One region of the Streptomyces mauvecolor genome, then DNA from elsewhere that is predicted to be linked to it. Evidence: riboswitches for the same ligand, from Rfam matches in the RefSeq annotation. Region 1 holds a riboswitch; each other region holds the start of a gene.
The links. A riboswitch is a leader RNA that binds a small molecule or an ion and turns the genes downstream of it on or off. The one in region 1 is predicted to bind cyclic di-AMP.
Positions count from the first base shown of each region.

Region 1 (4,246 bases):
CACTGTCGGCGGTGGGCCAGTACTCGGCCATGAGCTCATGGGTCACGCGCCCGCTGATGAAGGCGCCCATGGGCCTGAGCTGTTCGTTGACGTACCGGTGCAGCTCGTCGTCGACCATGTGCCAGTCGATCTCGCCCTCGGGCCCCGCGAAAAAGCCGTCGAGGGAGACCGACATGGGAAGGATGATCTTTCTCATCGCAGTCACCCCCGCGACGATACGCCCGCCCTCACCGACATTCCCGTCAAGGGCGCCGGCTCTTCTTCGGGTGTGTCAGAGCCCTGAGCCCGGCGTTAGTTGTCTCCGGCCTTCGGTGCGCCCAGGGCGGCCCGGGCCGCTTCCTCGATCGTGGTCGTCGGGCTGAAGAGCGGGTCGAGGCCGCCCGCCGTCAGGATCCGCCGATGCCACGGCCGTACGCACACCACGCCGAGGTGGCCGTCGCGCGCCCGGATTCTCCGGTACGCCCGGCACAGCAAGGTGAGGGCGGCGCAGTCGAAGAAGTCGACGGGCCGCAGGTCCACGATCACTCGGGCGCCGGTCGGCTGCGTGGCGGCGTCCAGATGCAGCTGTACGCCGGGCGCGGTGGCCAGGTCGACGGTGCCCTGGACCTCGACCACCGTGAACCCCTGCATCAGGTACGTACGCGCGTTGCAGCAGCGGTCCGGCAGCAGCCCCGGCGGGAGCGGAACAGGCGCCGAGACGGATGGCCGAGCGGTGGTTCCCATGGCAACTCCCGGTCCAGAACTGACCCCCGCGGGTGCAGAGGTACTCGGTTGTCGGGCAGTCACCGTGGTCCCGGGGTGACGCACTACCACCCTAGGAATAGAGCCGCATGCAGAAACGTGCAGCCTTCGAATTGTTCACCCTGGGGGGTGAACGAAATTTGCGCCGCTCCCCGTTTGAACCCTGAACACGGGGAGCAAAACCGGCCCGGCGCCCCCGTCTGCCGACTCGCGGGAACTGAAACCCCGCTGCCGAAGGACCAGTTGGGGCCGCCGCCTCGGGGCCGGGCGCCCTCCTCAAGCGCCCGGCCCCGAGGCCTGCCGTCAGTACGCCCCGAAGACGTTGTCGATCGAGCCGTACCTGTTGGCGGCGTAGTTGCACGCGGCGGTGATGTTGGCCACCGGGTCGTAGAGGTCCGTGGACGTGCCCGCCACGTGGAAGGCGTCGAAGGTGGGCTGGATCACCTGGAGCAGGCCCTTGGACGGGACTCCGTTGATGGCGTTGATGTCCCAGTTGTTGATGGCGAGGGGGTTGCCCGACGACTCGCGCATGATGTTGCGGTAGATGCCGTTGTAGCTTCCCGGGATGCCGTGCTGGGCCATGATGTCCAGCGACTGCTTGATCCAGCCGTCCAGGTTGTTGGCGTACTTCGGCGCACTGGCCGTGGTCGCCGTGGTCGCCGTGGTCGCCGTGGTCGCCGTGGTGAGGCTCGTCGTGCGGGCGGAGCGGTCGGCACGGTCGGCCGAGGCGGCCCGGGCGGGGGCGCCGACGGTGAGCTTGAGGCCGGGCTGGATCAGAGCAGGGTTGCCGCCGATGATGCTCTGGTTGTCCTGGTAGAGCTGCTTCCAGCCGCCGCTCACGTTGAGGGCGTCGGCGATCTTGGCGAGCGAGTCCCCGGCGACGACGGAGTAGCTGGTGGGGGCCGCCTTCACCGCCGTGACGGCGGCGGCGGAGTGGGCCGACGCAGGCGCGGCGGTGGCCGTGGTCGCACCGATCACCGGAATGGCGAGGACGGCGCCGCCCGTACCTGCGGCGGCAAGGCCACGGGAGAACGAGCTGGACTTGGGGCGGCGGTGCTTGCCCTTTGCAGGCATGGTGAATTCCTCTCCTTCGCCTGCGAGGTGAGCTGTCGGGTTCGGACGGGAGATGTCCGGTCGCGGCGCGCGCGACTTCACCCCAGCCGTTCCGGAATCCGGATCGGCGGCTTACCTGGGTCCCCCGCTCCTGCCAAACGTGTGTGGGAGGGTCCGGACGGCGGCAGGATTCGGCGTTCCATCCGGATTGCGGTGAACGTAGACGAATACGCCGAGTGGAAACAAGCCCAGAATTCAAAGGGCGCGATCCGGGATATAGATCCACTTAAATCCACACCCGGCGGCCACCCCGCCCGACGCCCTCAACTCGCTTTCGGACCAACCGAAATGCCCCTGCCGGACCCGGACGCCCACAACTCCGCACGTGACCCAATTCACTCGCTCTCCGTGCAACCAAACACCCCACTCGCAAAAGTGGCGAGCCTTACTCAATAGCCACCAATTCGGACATTGCAAAAGCTGGATCGATGGCACCTCAAAGTGTGCCATTTTGGACACTTGGGACCTCTCTTATGTCCGATGCCTCGCATACCGGAGACAACACACACGTCTCTTACGCCCGTGCCGGAGATCATGGTCACAGGCAGCCCCCACGGTGGGGCCGGCAGCAGAGGGGTGGAGCGGTGATCCGAGAGAGCGCGGAGTACGACGTCCTGGTGGTCGGCGGCACGGGGGTGGACACGGTCGTACGGGTCGATTCCCTGCCGGTCCCGCTCGCCGACTCGGTGCAGGTCGGGCCGATCGAGGAGTGGCCCGGGCACACCGGCGCGAACGTGGCTCTCGGGGCCCGGGCACTCGGCCTGGAGGTCGGCCTGATCGACTGCATCGGCGACGACTGGACCGGCTCCCGGGTCCGCGAGCTGCTGGCCCGGGGCGATGTCGACTTCGCCCCGCTAACCTCCCCTGCGGGCACCCGGCGCGCGGTGAACCTGGTGGACGCGCACGGCCGCCGGATGTCCTTCTACGACGCACGCGACCCGGCCGACCTGCGGATGCCCCGGGACTTCTACCTCCCCCGGCTGCGCCGGGCGCGCCACGTCCACCTCTCCATCATGAATTTCGCGCGCTTCCTCTTCGACGACATCGAGACCCTCGGAGTCCCGGTCTCGACCGATCTGCACGACTGGGACGGACTGGCCGACCACCACCGGGAGTTCGCGCTCCGGTCCGACCTCGTGTTCCTCAGCGCGGCGGGCGCGGGGGACAACACCCCCGCTCTGATGCGGGAGATCCTGCGCGAGGGCCGCGCGGACACGGTGGTCGCCACGGCCGGCGCCGAGGGCTCCTACCTCCTCACCCGGGACGGCAGCCCCACGCCGTACCACATCCCGGCGACCGCACCCCACGCCCCCGTCGTGGACGCCAACGGCGCGGGCGACGCGTACGTCAGCGGCTTCCTGTACGGCAGGCTCACCGGCCGGGACGTACGGGAATGCGGCCGCTTCGGCGCCCTCGCCGGCGCCCATGCCTGCACGGCCCCGGTCGCCACCGACCCCATCACCCGGAAAAGCCTGCTGGCGGCGGATCAGATCGCTTGAGATCATTCCGGCGTTCGGAGCCGCGCACCAGGAGTCGTCGCCATGTGATGCCAACTGGTGCGCTGAACAAGGCCTTATTACGCCCTATCAAGTCCCGTCAGGAAGAAACATGAACGACATCAGCGAATTCAAGAGCATTTCCCCGACCACACTCGCCGACGTCCTGGGACGCGAACAGGTCATGGATATCGGCATTCGCCCTCTGTGGTCGCCGATGCCGCGCGTTGCCGGACCCGCATTCACCGTTCGGTGTCCCCCTGGTGACAACCTCATGCTGCACGCGGCCATCCACCGCGCGGAGCCCGGTTCGGTCGTCGTCGTCGAATCGGGCGACCTGGACTACGCGCTCGCCGGCGGAAACGTCTGCGCCGTCGCCCAACGCCAGGGAATCGCGGCGTTCGTGGCCGACGGGGTCATTCGTGACCTCGCCGAGGTCCGCGAGTTGGGCTTTCCCGTGTTCGCCCGGGGCGTCATTCCCATCCCCGGAAGCAAGAAGGCCGTGGCCCCGCTCAACGAGCCGGTGCGCTGCGGCGGCGTGCGGGTGGACGCGGGCGACATCGTGGTGGCCGACGAGGAGGGCATCGTGGTCACTCCCCGCGGCCGCTGGGAGCAGGTGCTCCTGGACGCCGGGCGCAAGCTGGCCAAGGAGGCCGGCGAATCCCTCGACGCGTGGGAAGCGACGCACCGCGCCCGCATCGACAAGGCCCTGAGCGCGGGCGGCTTCGAGGGCTGAGCGGTATCGGCCCGACTGCCTTCACCTGGCGGCGCGCCTGCGTCATACATGGCCGAACGGAGGGACCGGCCTTCCAGCCGACTGGCCGTCAGCTACCGGGAGTTGACCCGCGGGCGACCCCCACCTCGCGGACGAGTTCGAGGCCCAGGATGCGGTCGAG
Region 1 covers NZ_BAAASQ010000008.1:760,310-764,555, reverse strand. The annotation lists gene ABD346_RS11495 (dihydrofolate reductase family protein) at 1-196, opposite strand, end outside; gene ABD346_RS11490 (anti-sigma factor antagonist) at 292-723, opposite strand; gene ABD346_RS11485 (transglycosylase SLT domain-containing protein) at 1,045-1,815, opposite strand; cyclic di-AMP (ydaO/yuaA leader) riboswitch at 1,818-2,001, opposite strand; gene ABD346_RS11480 (carbohydrate kinase family protein) at 2,439-3,353, shown strand; gene ABD346_RS11475 (RraA family protein) at 3,463-4,086, shown strand; gene ABD346_RS11470 (cysteine--tRNA ligase) at 4,175-4,246, opposite strand, start outside.

Region 2 (4,246 bases), on a different contig from region 1:
ACGGAGAGGTCGGAGCTGCCGAGCGTACGGAGAGAGGTCATGGGTTGATCAACTCCCTTACGGGAGTGGGTATTCCGGACCACGCCCACCAGCACCCCCTGGGGCTCCGCCCCAGACCCCGGGATGCCCCACCCCGCCCCTCCCCGTGAAGATGCTTCTGGGGCTCCGCCCCAGACCCCGTTCGCGCCTGAAGGGCGCTCGTCCTCAAACGCCGGACAGGCCAGGAGTGGGCTGCTGTCCGAGATCGGCTGACAGGCTGAAGACGCTCGGCCTGCCAGCATCAACCCTGTTAGGGGCGGGGCTGTGACATGTGCGGCTCCGCCGCGATGGGGGTCCCCCCTGTTCGAGCGGAGCCGAGAACTTGGGGGAGCGATCAGCCACGTACGGCCCGCACCCGAACGCCATCCAGCCCCTCCGGCGTTTGAGGAGCGGGGGTGTGGGGGCAGCGCCCCCACCAGGGACCAGCCCGCCTCAGGGATTCAGCCCCTTCGACTGGAGCCAGGTCATCGGGTCGATGCCCGTGCCGGACGGGGTGTGGACCTCCAGGTGGAGGTGCGGGCCCGTCACGTTCCCGGTCGCGCCCACGCGGCCGATCACGTCACCCGTCGACACCTTCTGCCCCACACTCACCGCCAGCGACGACTGGTGGCAGTACCAGAGCTCACTGCCGTCATCCAGCGTGATCACCGTGCGGTAGCCGTACGCCCCGGCCCAGCCCGCCGACTTGATCGTCCCGGAGTGGATCGCCTTGAGCGGCGTGCCCGTGGGGGCGGCGAAGTCGAGGCCGGTGTGGTGGCCCGAGGACCACATCGAGCCGGCCTCGCCGAAGGTGGAGGTCAGCGTGTACGAGCCGACCGGCAGCGAGTAGCTCGCGGCCAGCTTGGCCAGCCGCTCCTCCTCCGCCTTCTTGGCCGCGGCCTCCTCGGCCGCCTTCTTCTCGGCGGCTGCCTTGGCGGCGGCCGCGTCCTGCTTGGCCTTGGCCTCGGCGGCCGCCTTCTCCGCCGCGGCCTTCTGCGCGGCCGCCTTGGCCTCGGCGATCGCACCGGCCTTCTGCTGCTCGGCCTGCTGGAGGATGCGCGCGCGCAGCGCCTCACCCGCGTCGGTGGCGCCCGCCTCGGCCTCGCCGGTGGACAGCCCCGTCATGGTCAGCGGCGAGGCGGCGATCTTCTGATCGGCCCTGGCGGCGGCGGTCTTCGGAGTGTCCGGGCTGTCGTGCGAGACCAGCTCGCCGACGCCGGGCAGCGACCCGAGGTCGGGCAGGTTCTCGGATATGGAGTCGGGCAGCGATATGGAGACCGGCGGCTTGGTCTGCGCGGTGGCCATGCCGCCCGCGCCGACCGCGGCGATGACGCCGACGCCCAGAACCGTGGAGCTGCGGGCGAGCCCGCCGCGCTGCTTGGCCACCCGGTGCCGGCCGCGTACCGGACGCACCGACTCCTCGGTCGGGTCCCACTCCTCCCAGCTCTCGGTCTCGCCGGGCACGTCCCCGTACAGCGAATGCGGAGGCAGGGGGGTGTCGAGGGCAGGCTCGTTGGACGCCACGAAGGCGTGCTCCTTTCCTTCCTTACCGCCTACCGGGTTAGCGGTGGGGGTCCCCCCTGGCCCTCAAGGCCTTGGGGGAGGGTTCGGAGCGGAAGGTCTCCTACGAGCGTCCCTGACGGACGTCCGATTCACCCCAAGTTGGTGGTTCCCCGGTTCCCTCGCGGGATTCGGCGCATGCGCACGGTGCCGCCTTTTCGGCGGCTGGGACGACCGCGCTGCGTTATCGAACGTTAATAGACAGCGGGGGCGGATTCCAAGCCGTTCCCACTGATCGTTAACGGTCCTGGCCAGGACTTAATACCCCATAGGCATGTCAAATCGGGCGAGTTGACGGCCCCTCAGGGCCCTTCCGCCTCACCCTCGCCACACCCAATTTCTGACGGTGTGTCAATTGTTATGCGGAGGGAGACCCTTCAGGCACACACCGTCACGCCCTCTACTTCACGATCTTGACCGTGCGGCGCCGCTGCGGCTGGCCCTCGGCCGGGCGGGCCACCGCGAGCAGTGCCATGTCGTCGTTGGAGCCGCCGCCCGTGTAGCGGCGCACGTCGTCGACGAGCGCGTCCAGGACCTCGTCCGGACCGGGGAAGATCGCGCCGCGCAGCCGGGTGCCGGGGTCGTAGAAGACACCGGAGCCGTCGCGCGCCTCGGACAGGCCGTCGGTGTAGAGCAGCAGCGTCGCCCCGGGCGGGAAGGGGCGCACGTCCGCCCGGTCCGGCCACACCCCGAGGTCCGCCATTCCGAGCGGCAGCGCGGGCTCGGACGGCACGAGCATGTCGAGCGAGCCGTCCGCCCCCAGCATGAACGGCTCGGGGTGCCCCCGGTTCACCAGGCGTACGGTGCCGTCGCCGCGCGGGATCTCGGCGAGCAGCGCGGTGGTGAACCCCTCGACCGCGTCGAGCCGGTCGCGCCGGGTGCCCTCGCGGGCCAGCGCCCGCTCCAGGCGCTGGGTGACCGCCTCCAGGGACGACTCCTGCTCGGCGGCCTCCCGGAACGCGCCGATCACCACGGCGACGGCCTCCACCGCCTGGAGCCCCTTGCCGCGTACGTCGCCGACGATGAGCCGGACCCCGTAGGGGGTGTCCTGCACGGCGAACAGGTCCCCGCCGATGAAGGCGTCCGCCTGCGCGGCCTCGTACCGCGCGGCGACATTGAGCCCGCCGATGCGGGCCGCCGGTGTGGGCAGCACGGCGCGCTGGGCGGTCTCCGCGATGACGCGCTGGGAGGCGAGCTGTTCGCCGCTGCGGCGCAGGATGCGGTTGATGACGAGGGCGAGGGCGCCCACCGTGAGCACGGTGAACAGCTCGCTGGACCCTTCGCCGAGGTTGGGCAGATCGTGTATGAACCAGAGCGCCACGACGGCGGCCACCGAGCCGAGGCCGATGAAGGCGGTGCCGCGGCCCGAGTAGAACGGGGCGGCGGCGACCGGCGCGCCCGCGAACAGCGCGGCGGCCGTCAGGTCGGGCGGGGTCGAGGCGTCGAAGACGAAGCCGACGACGACCAGCAGTACGGGTAGCGCCCGTACCAGGCGCCTGTCGCCCTCTGCTCGCTGCCGCACCCGTCCAGCCTGGCGCTTCCCGGCTCCTCCGGCGACTCGGCGCGCCCAACCGGGGCAGTCAATGGCGGCGGCAGCGGTGGGGCCCCGGGCGTCCCCGGGCGCAGCTCCCCCTGGTGTGGCGATGGTTGGCACCCTGATCGGGCACGCACGGCAGCTCGACCCAGCCGCCGCGATTCAGCCGGCAGCCGTGCGCGGGGCCCGCGGACCCGGCGGCCGGCACTCCCTTGACGGGGAGGGGCTCCCCCAGTTCCTCGCAGCCGCTCAGCAGGAACACACCCGCGGCGAGCAGCAACACGACAGGCACCTTCCGCCGTGTCCCCGCCCGTGTCCCGGTCCTCGTACGCTCACTCATGGCGCACGCGAGACTACTCCCCGCACGTGCTCCCGGTGTCCGGCCCGTCCGTGAGGTGCCGCTCGGCGTACACCGTCAGGCCGTCCCTCACGAAGGCCGCTGTGCCCTCGCCGTGCTGGTCGTAGTTGACGCCGAAGCGCGGGTCGTCGACGTACATCCGGCCGAGCCCGATGACGTACGACCTGCCGACGCCCGCCGTGGTGGACAGCCAGGCGACGTGGCGCCGCGCGATGTCCTGCGCCTCGGCGCCGTCGGCCGCGAGACCGGCCTTGTGCGCCCGCCCCCAGTCCCGGGCGATGTCCTCGTGCTCCTTCAGGAACCCCTTCTTCTGCTGCTCGGTGAGCGAGCGCCACCAGCGGTCGCCCTTCTCGTAGGCGTCCCGCCCCCAGCGCCGGCTCACCTCCTCCTCGTACTGGGTGTGCTCGAAGCCGTCGAACACTTCCTCCGCCATGAGCTCCTCTCCCTTCTCGGTCTTGTGCAGGGTGGTCCGCACGGACGCGATCTGCCGCGCGATGCGCTCGCGCTCCTGTTCGAGGAGGCGCAGATGGGTCCGCAGGGCGGCCGCCGGATCGCGCTCGCCCTCCAGGAGCTCGCCGATCACCGGCAGCGAGAGCCCCAGCTCCCGCAGGAGCAGGATCCGCTGGAGCCTGACCAGGGCGTTCTGGTCGTAATAGCGGTATCCGTTGCTTCCGATGCGGCTCGGGGCGAGCAGGCCGAGGTCTCCGTAGTGGCGCAGGGTGCGGCTCGTCGTCCCGGCCTTCTTGGCGATCTCCTGGATCGACCACTCCTTGCCG
Region 2 covers NZ_BAAASQ010000002.1:473,482-477,727, reverse strand. The annotation lists gene ABD346_RS02940 (aldo/keto reductase) at 1-41, opposite strand, end outside; gene ABD346_RS02935 (M23 family metallopeptidase) at 472-1,542, opposite strand; cyclic di-AMP (ydaO/yuaA leader) riboswitch at 1,554-1,725, opposite strand; gene ABD346_RS02930 (PP2C family protein-serine/threonine phosphatase) at 1,979-3,163, opposite strand; gene ABD346_RS02925 (MerR family transcriptional regulator) at 3,466-4,246, opposite strand, start outside.
Region 2: another riboswitch for cyclic di-AMP. It lies ahead of ABD346_RS02935 (M23 family metallopeptidase); the one in region 1 lies ahead of ABD346_RS11485 (transglycosylase SLT domain-containing protein).

Region 3 (4,246 bases), on a different contig from region 1:
CCCGCCCGCCCCCGAACTCTTCACCTGGGAGTTCGCCACCGACCCGTACCCGGCCTACGCCTGGCTGCGCGAGCACGCCCCCGTGCACCGCACCCGGCTGCCGAGCGGCGTCGAGGCGTGGCTGGTCACGCGGTACGGGGACGCCAAGCAGGCCCTCGCCGACCAGCGGCTGTCCAAGAACCCCGCACACCACGACGAGCCCGCCCACGCCAAGGGCAAAACCGGCATCCCGGGCGAGCGCAAGGCCGAGCTGATGACGCATCTGCTCAACATCGACCCGCCGGACCACACCCGGCTCCGCCGCCTCGTCTCCAAGGCGTTCACTCCGCGTACCGTCGCCCAATTCGCGCCCCGGGTACAGGAGTTGACCGACCGGCTCATCGACGCCTTCGAGGCCACGGGGTCGGCCGACCTCATTCACGAGTTCGCCTTCCCGCTTCCCATTTATGCCATCTGCGATCTGCTCGGCGTACCCCGCGAGGACCAGGACGACTTCCGCGACTGGGCGGGCATGATGATCCGGCACGGGGGCGGCCCCCGCGGCGGCGTCGCCCGCTCCGTCAAGAAGATGCGCAACTACCTCGCCGAGCTCATCCACAAGAAGCGCGAGAACCCCGGCGACGACCTCATCTCGCGGCTCATCGAGGCCAGCGACCACGGCGAGCACCTCACCGAGAACGAGGCCGCCGCCATGGCCTTCATCCTGCTCTTCGCCGGATTCGAGACCACCGTCAATCTGATCGGGAACGGGATGTACGCGCTGCTCCGCAATCCCGGGCAGCGCGAGCGCCTTCAGGATGCCCTCGCGGCGGGGGACACCGGTCTTCTCGAAACCGGTGTCGAGGAACTCCTCCGCTACGACGGGCCCGTCGAGATGGCCACCTGGCGGTTCGCCACCGAGCCGCTGACGCTCGGCGGGCAGGACATCGCGGCAGGCGACCCCGTGCTCGTCGTGCTCGCCGCCGCCGACCGCGATCCCGCGCGCTTCTCCGACCCGGACACGCTCGACCTCGGCCGCAAGGACAACCAGCACCTCGGGTACGGGCACGGGATCCACTACTGCCTCGGTGCGCCGCTCGCCCGGCTCGAAGGGCAGACCGCGCTCGCCACCCTGCTGCGGCGGCTCCCTGACCTGCGGCTCGCGGTGGAACCTGACGATTTGCGCTGGCGTGGCGGGCTCATCATGCGCGGACTGCGCACCCTGCCGGTCGAGTTCACGGCCGCACCGTGAACACCGGAATCTGACGAACCGTCAAGACTGTGACTTTTATGTGATCCCCGCTGCATCGACTTGTGACAAGCGTTCGAGTACGGCTACGTTCACCGTTCATTCGGCTCAGCAGTCACACGGAAGGCCTTATCCATGCGCTCCGGGAATGGACGGCATCGTCGACCTCGCCAGGCACCCGCTCTCGTCGTCGCGGCAGGAGTGACCGGATCGGCCATCGCCCTTCCCCTGCTCGCCGCGACCGGCGCGAACGCCGCGGACGCGAACACCTGGAACCAGGTGGCCGCCTGCGAGTCCGGCGGAATGTGGAGCGCCGACTTCGGCAACGGCCTGTACGGCGGGCTCCAGTTCTCGCAGGCCACCTGGGAGGCGTACGGCGGCACGGACTACGCCCAGCGCGCCGACCTCGCCAGCCGCGCCCAGCAGATAGCCGTCGCCGAGCAGCTGCTCGCGGCCAAGGGGCCGGGCGCCTTCGCGAACTGCGGCACCGGCGCCGGGCTCACCAAGGGCGGCGGCTCGGCGGACGTCGACCCGGGTGCGCCCGACACGTCGACCGGGACGCCCACGCCGGTCCCCGCGACGCCCACCGCCCCGGCGACCAAGGCGCCCGACGCCACCTCGACGCCGAGCGGCTCCACGCCCGCCACGCCGGCCCCGGGTGCCACGAAGCCGAGCGACCCGGCCAAGTCCCCGACGCCGTCCGCCTCCACCCCGGCGAGCCCCGGCAAGCACCGCGGGGCGCCCTCGCCGGAGGAGGGTGCGGGCACGACGCCGGGCGGCACCTCCCCGTCCGCCCCGACGACCGGTCAGGCCGACCCGGGCGCGCCGGCCGGCACGAGTGGTTCGAACAATTCGGGCAACTCAACCGATAGCCGCGATTCCGGACGGCATGCCTCGCGAGGTGACGATGCCTCACGTGAGTCCGGTAACACCCCTGCCGCGAACGGCGACTACACGGTCCGCCCGGGCGACAACCTGTCGGCCATCGCCGAGGCGAACAAGGTCCAGGGCGGCTGGCCCGCGCTGTACCACGCCAACGAGAAGCTGATCGGCACCGACCCCAACCTCATCCTGCCTGGCCAGAGCCTGGACCTGAAGGATGTGGCAGCGGCCGTGGCGAACCCGAAGTCGGCGCCGAAGCAGGGTTAGTTCGCGGTCCTATGTCCGGTTCGTGCAAGTGAGACATGGGTCTCTTCGCCTCAACTGGCGTGTCCCGTCTGCCCGGTCCGTCCGCCCCGCCCCTCACCTGCGGAAACGTCCCTTACGTATCGGCAAGCAGGGGGGATTTCTCCCCGATGTGCGTCTTTGAACATTGGCGGGGCGTGTGTTTTCGTCGGACTCGCTCGTCACCACGAGCCCCGTCGACCGAGCACGCCGAATCCTGCCGTCGGCCGACGGGAACAGTCGACGCTTATGCGCCGTAGGCAGGAGCGGGGGACCCAAGGTAAGTGCCGGGCCCGGCAGTTCACGCGACTGCCGCAACGGCTTGGGGTGAAGACGGGCGCATCGACGCTCGGCCGGGCAGCTCACGCCCGAACCCGACAGCTCACCTCGCAGGCGTCGGTGAGGAGAACCTCCATGCTGCTTTCCGGCAAGGGCAAGCACCGTCGCCCGTCCAAGGCCGTCCGTGTCGCCACGCTGGCCGGTGTCACCGGCGCCGCCGTGGCCGCCCCGCTGATGGCGGCGGGCAACGCCTCCGCCGCTTCCGTCCAGACCTGGGACGCCGTCGCCCAGTGCGAGTCCGGCGGCAACTGGTCCATCAACACCGGCAACGGCTACTACGGCGGCCTGCAGTTCTCGCAGTCCTCCTGGGCCGCCGCCGGCGGCACCCAGTACGCCCCGCGCGCCGACCTCGCCACCAAGGGCCAGCAGATAGCCACCGCCGAGAAGCTGCTCGCGATCCAGGGCCCGGGTGCCTGGGGCTGCGCGAGCGCCGGCAACCTGACGGCCGGCGGCAGCAAGGCCGACGTGGACACCTCCGGTTCGTCCTCGAAGCCGAAGGCCTCGAAGCCCGCGGCGCCCAAGCAGCAGGCCCAGCCGCAGCAGAAGTCGCAGCCGAAGAAGGCCGAGCGCACCGAGTCCGCGCCGGCCAGCCGCGACGAGCAGCGCACCGAGCCGGTGAAGCAGGGCAACGGCGAATACACCGTCAAGTCCGGCGACACCCTCGGCGCCATCGCCGCCGCCAACGGCGTCAAGGGCGGCTGGCAGAAGCTGTTCGAGCTGAACAAGGACATCGTCAAGGACGCGAACCTGATCTTCCCGGGCCAGAAGCTGCACCTCAGCTGAAGCTGACCCACCCCCAGGTCGCCCCGGCCCGGCGCGCATTCCCCCGTACGCGCCGGGCCGGGGTTTTCGTTGTCCCCCGCTATTACCCGGCAGTAGCGTTGTGGCCCTTTGCCCGGGATTGAGGGTCATTGGGCCCTTTTTCGTCCCAGGAGGCGGGCACTCGGCTGGCCGGAGCTCCAGAGCCGGTTAGGCTCTTGTCGCAAGGCGAACGCGACCCCGCACGGCCTTGCACTGCTTGCGTCACATCTAGCGTCACATCCCAGAAGGAGATGCTCGTGCCGTCCATCGACGTCGTCGTAGCCCGGGAAATCCTGGACTCCCGAGGCAACCCCACGGTCGAGGTCGAGGTCGGCCTCGACGACGGCAGCACCGGCCGTGCTGCAGTTCCGTCCGGCGCCTCCACCGGTGCCTTCGAGGCCATCGAGCTTCGCGACGGCGACCCCAACCGCTACGGCGGCAAGGGTGTCGAGAAGGCCGTCCTCGCCGTCATCGAGCAGATCGGCCCGGAGCTCGTCGGCTACGACGCCACCGAGCAGCGCCTGATCGACCAGGCCATGTTCGACCTGGACGCCACGGACAACAAGGGCTCGCTCGGCGCCAACGCCATCCTCGGCGTCTCCCTCGCCGTCGCGCACGCCGCCTCCGAGGCCAGCGACCTGCCGCTGTTCCGCTACCTGGGCGGCCCCAACGCGCACCTGCTGCCCGTCCCGATGATGAACATCCTCAACGGTG
Region 3 covers NZ_BAAASQ010000013.1:5,010-9,255, reverse strand. The annotation lists gene ABD346_RS19195 (cytochrome P450 family protein) at 1-1,231, shown strand, start outside; gene ABD346_RS19190 (transglycosylase family protein) at 1,430-2,377, shown strand; cyclic di-AMP (ydaO/yuaA leader) riboswitch at 2,635-2,803, shown strand; gene ABD346_RS19185 (transglycosylase family protein) at 2,807-3,514, shown strand; gene eno (phosphopyruvate hydratase) at 3,784-4,246, shown strand, end outside.
Region 3: another riboswitch for cyclic di-AMP. It lies ahead of ABD346_RS19185 (transglycosylase family protein); the one in region 1 lies ahead of ABD346_RS11485 (transglycosylase SLT domain-containing protein).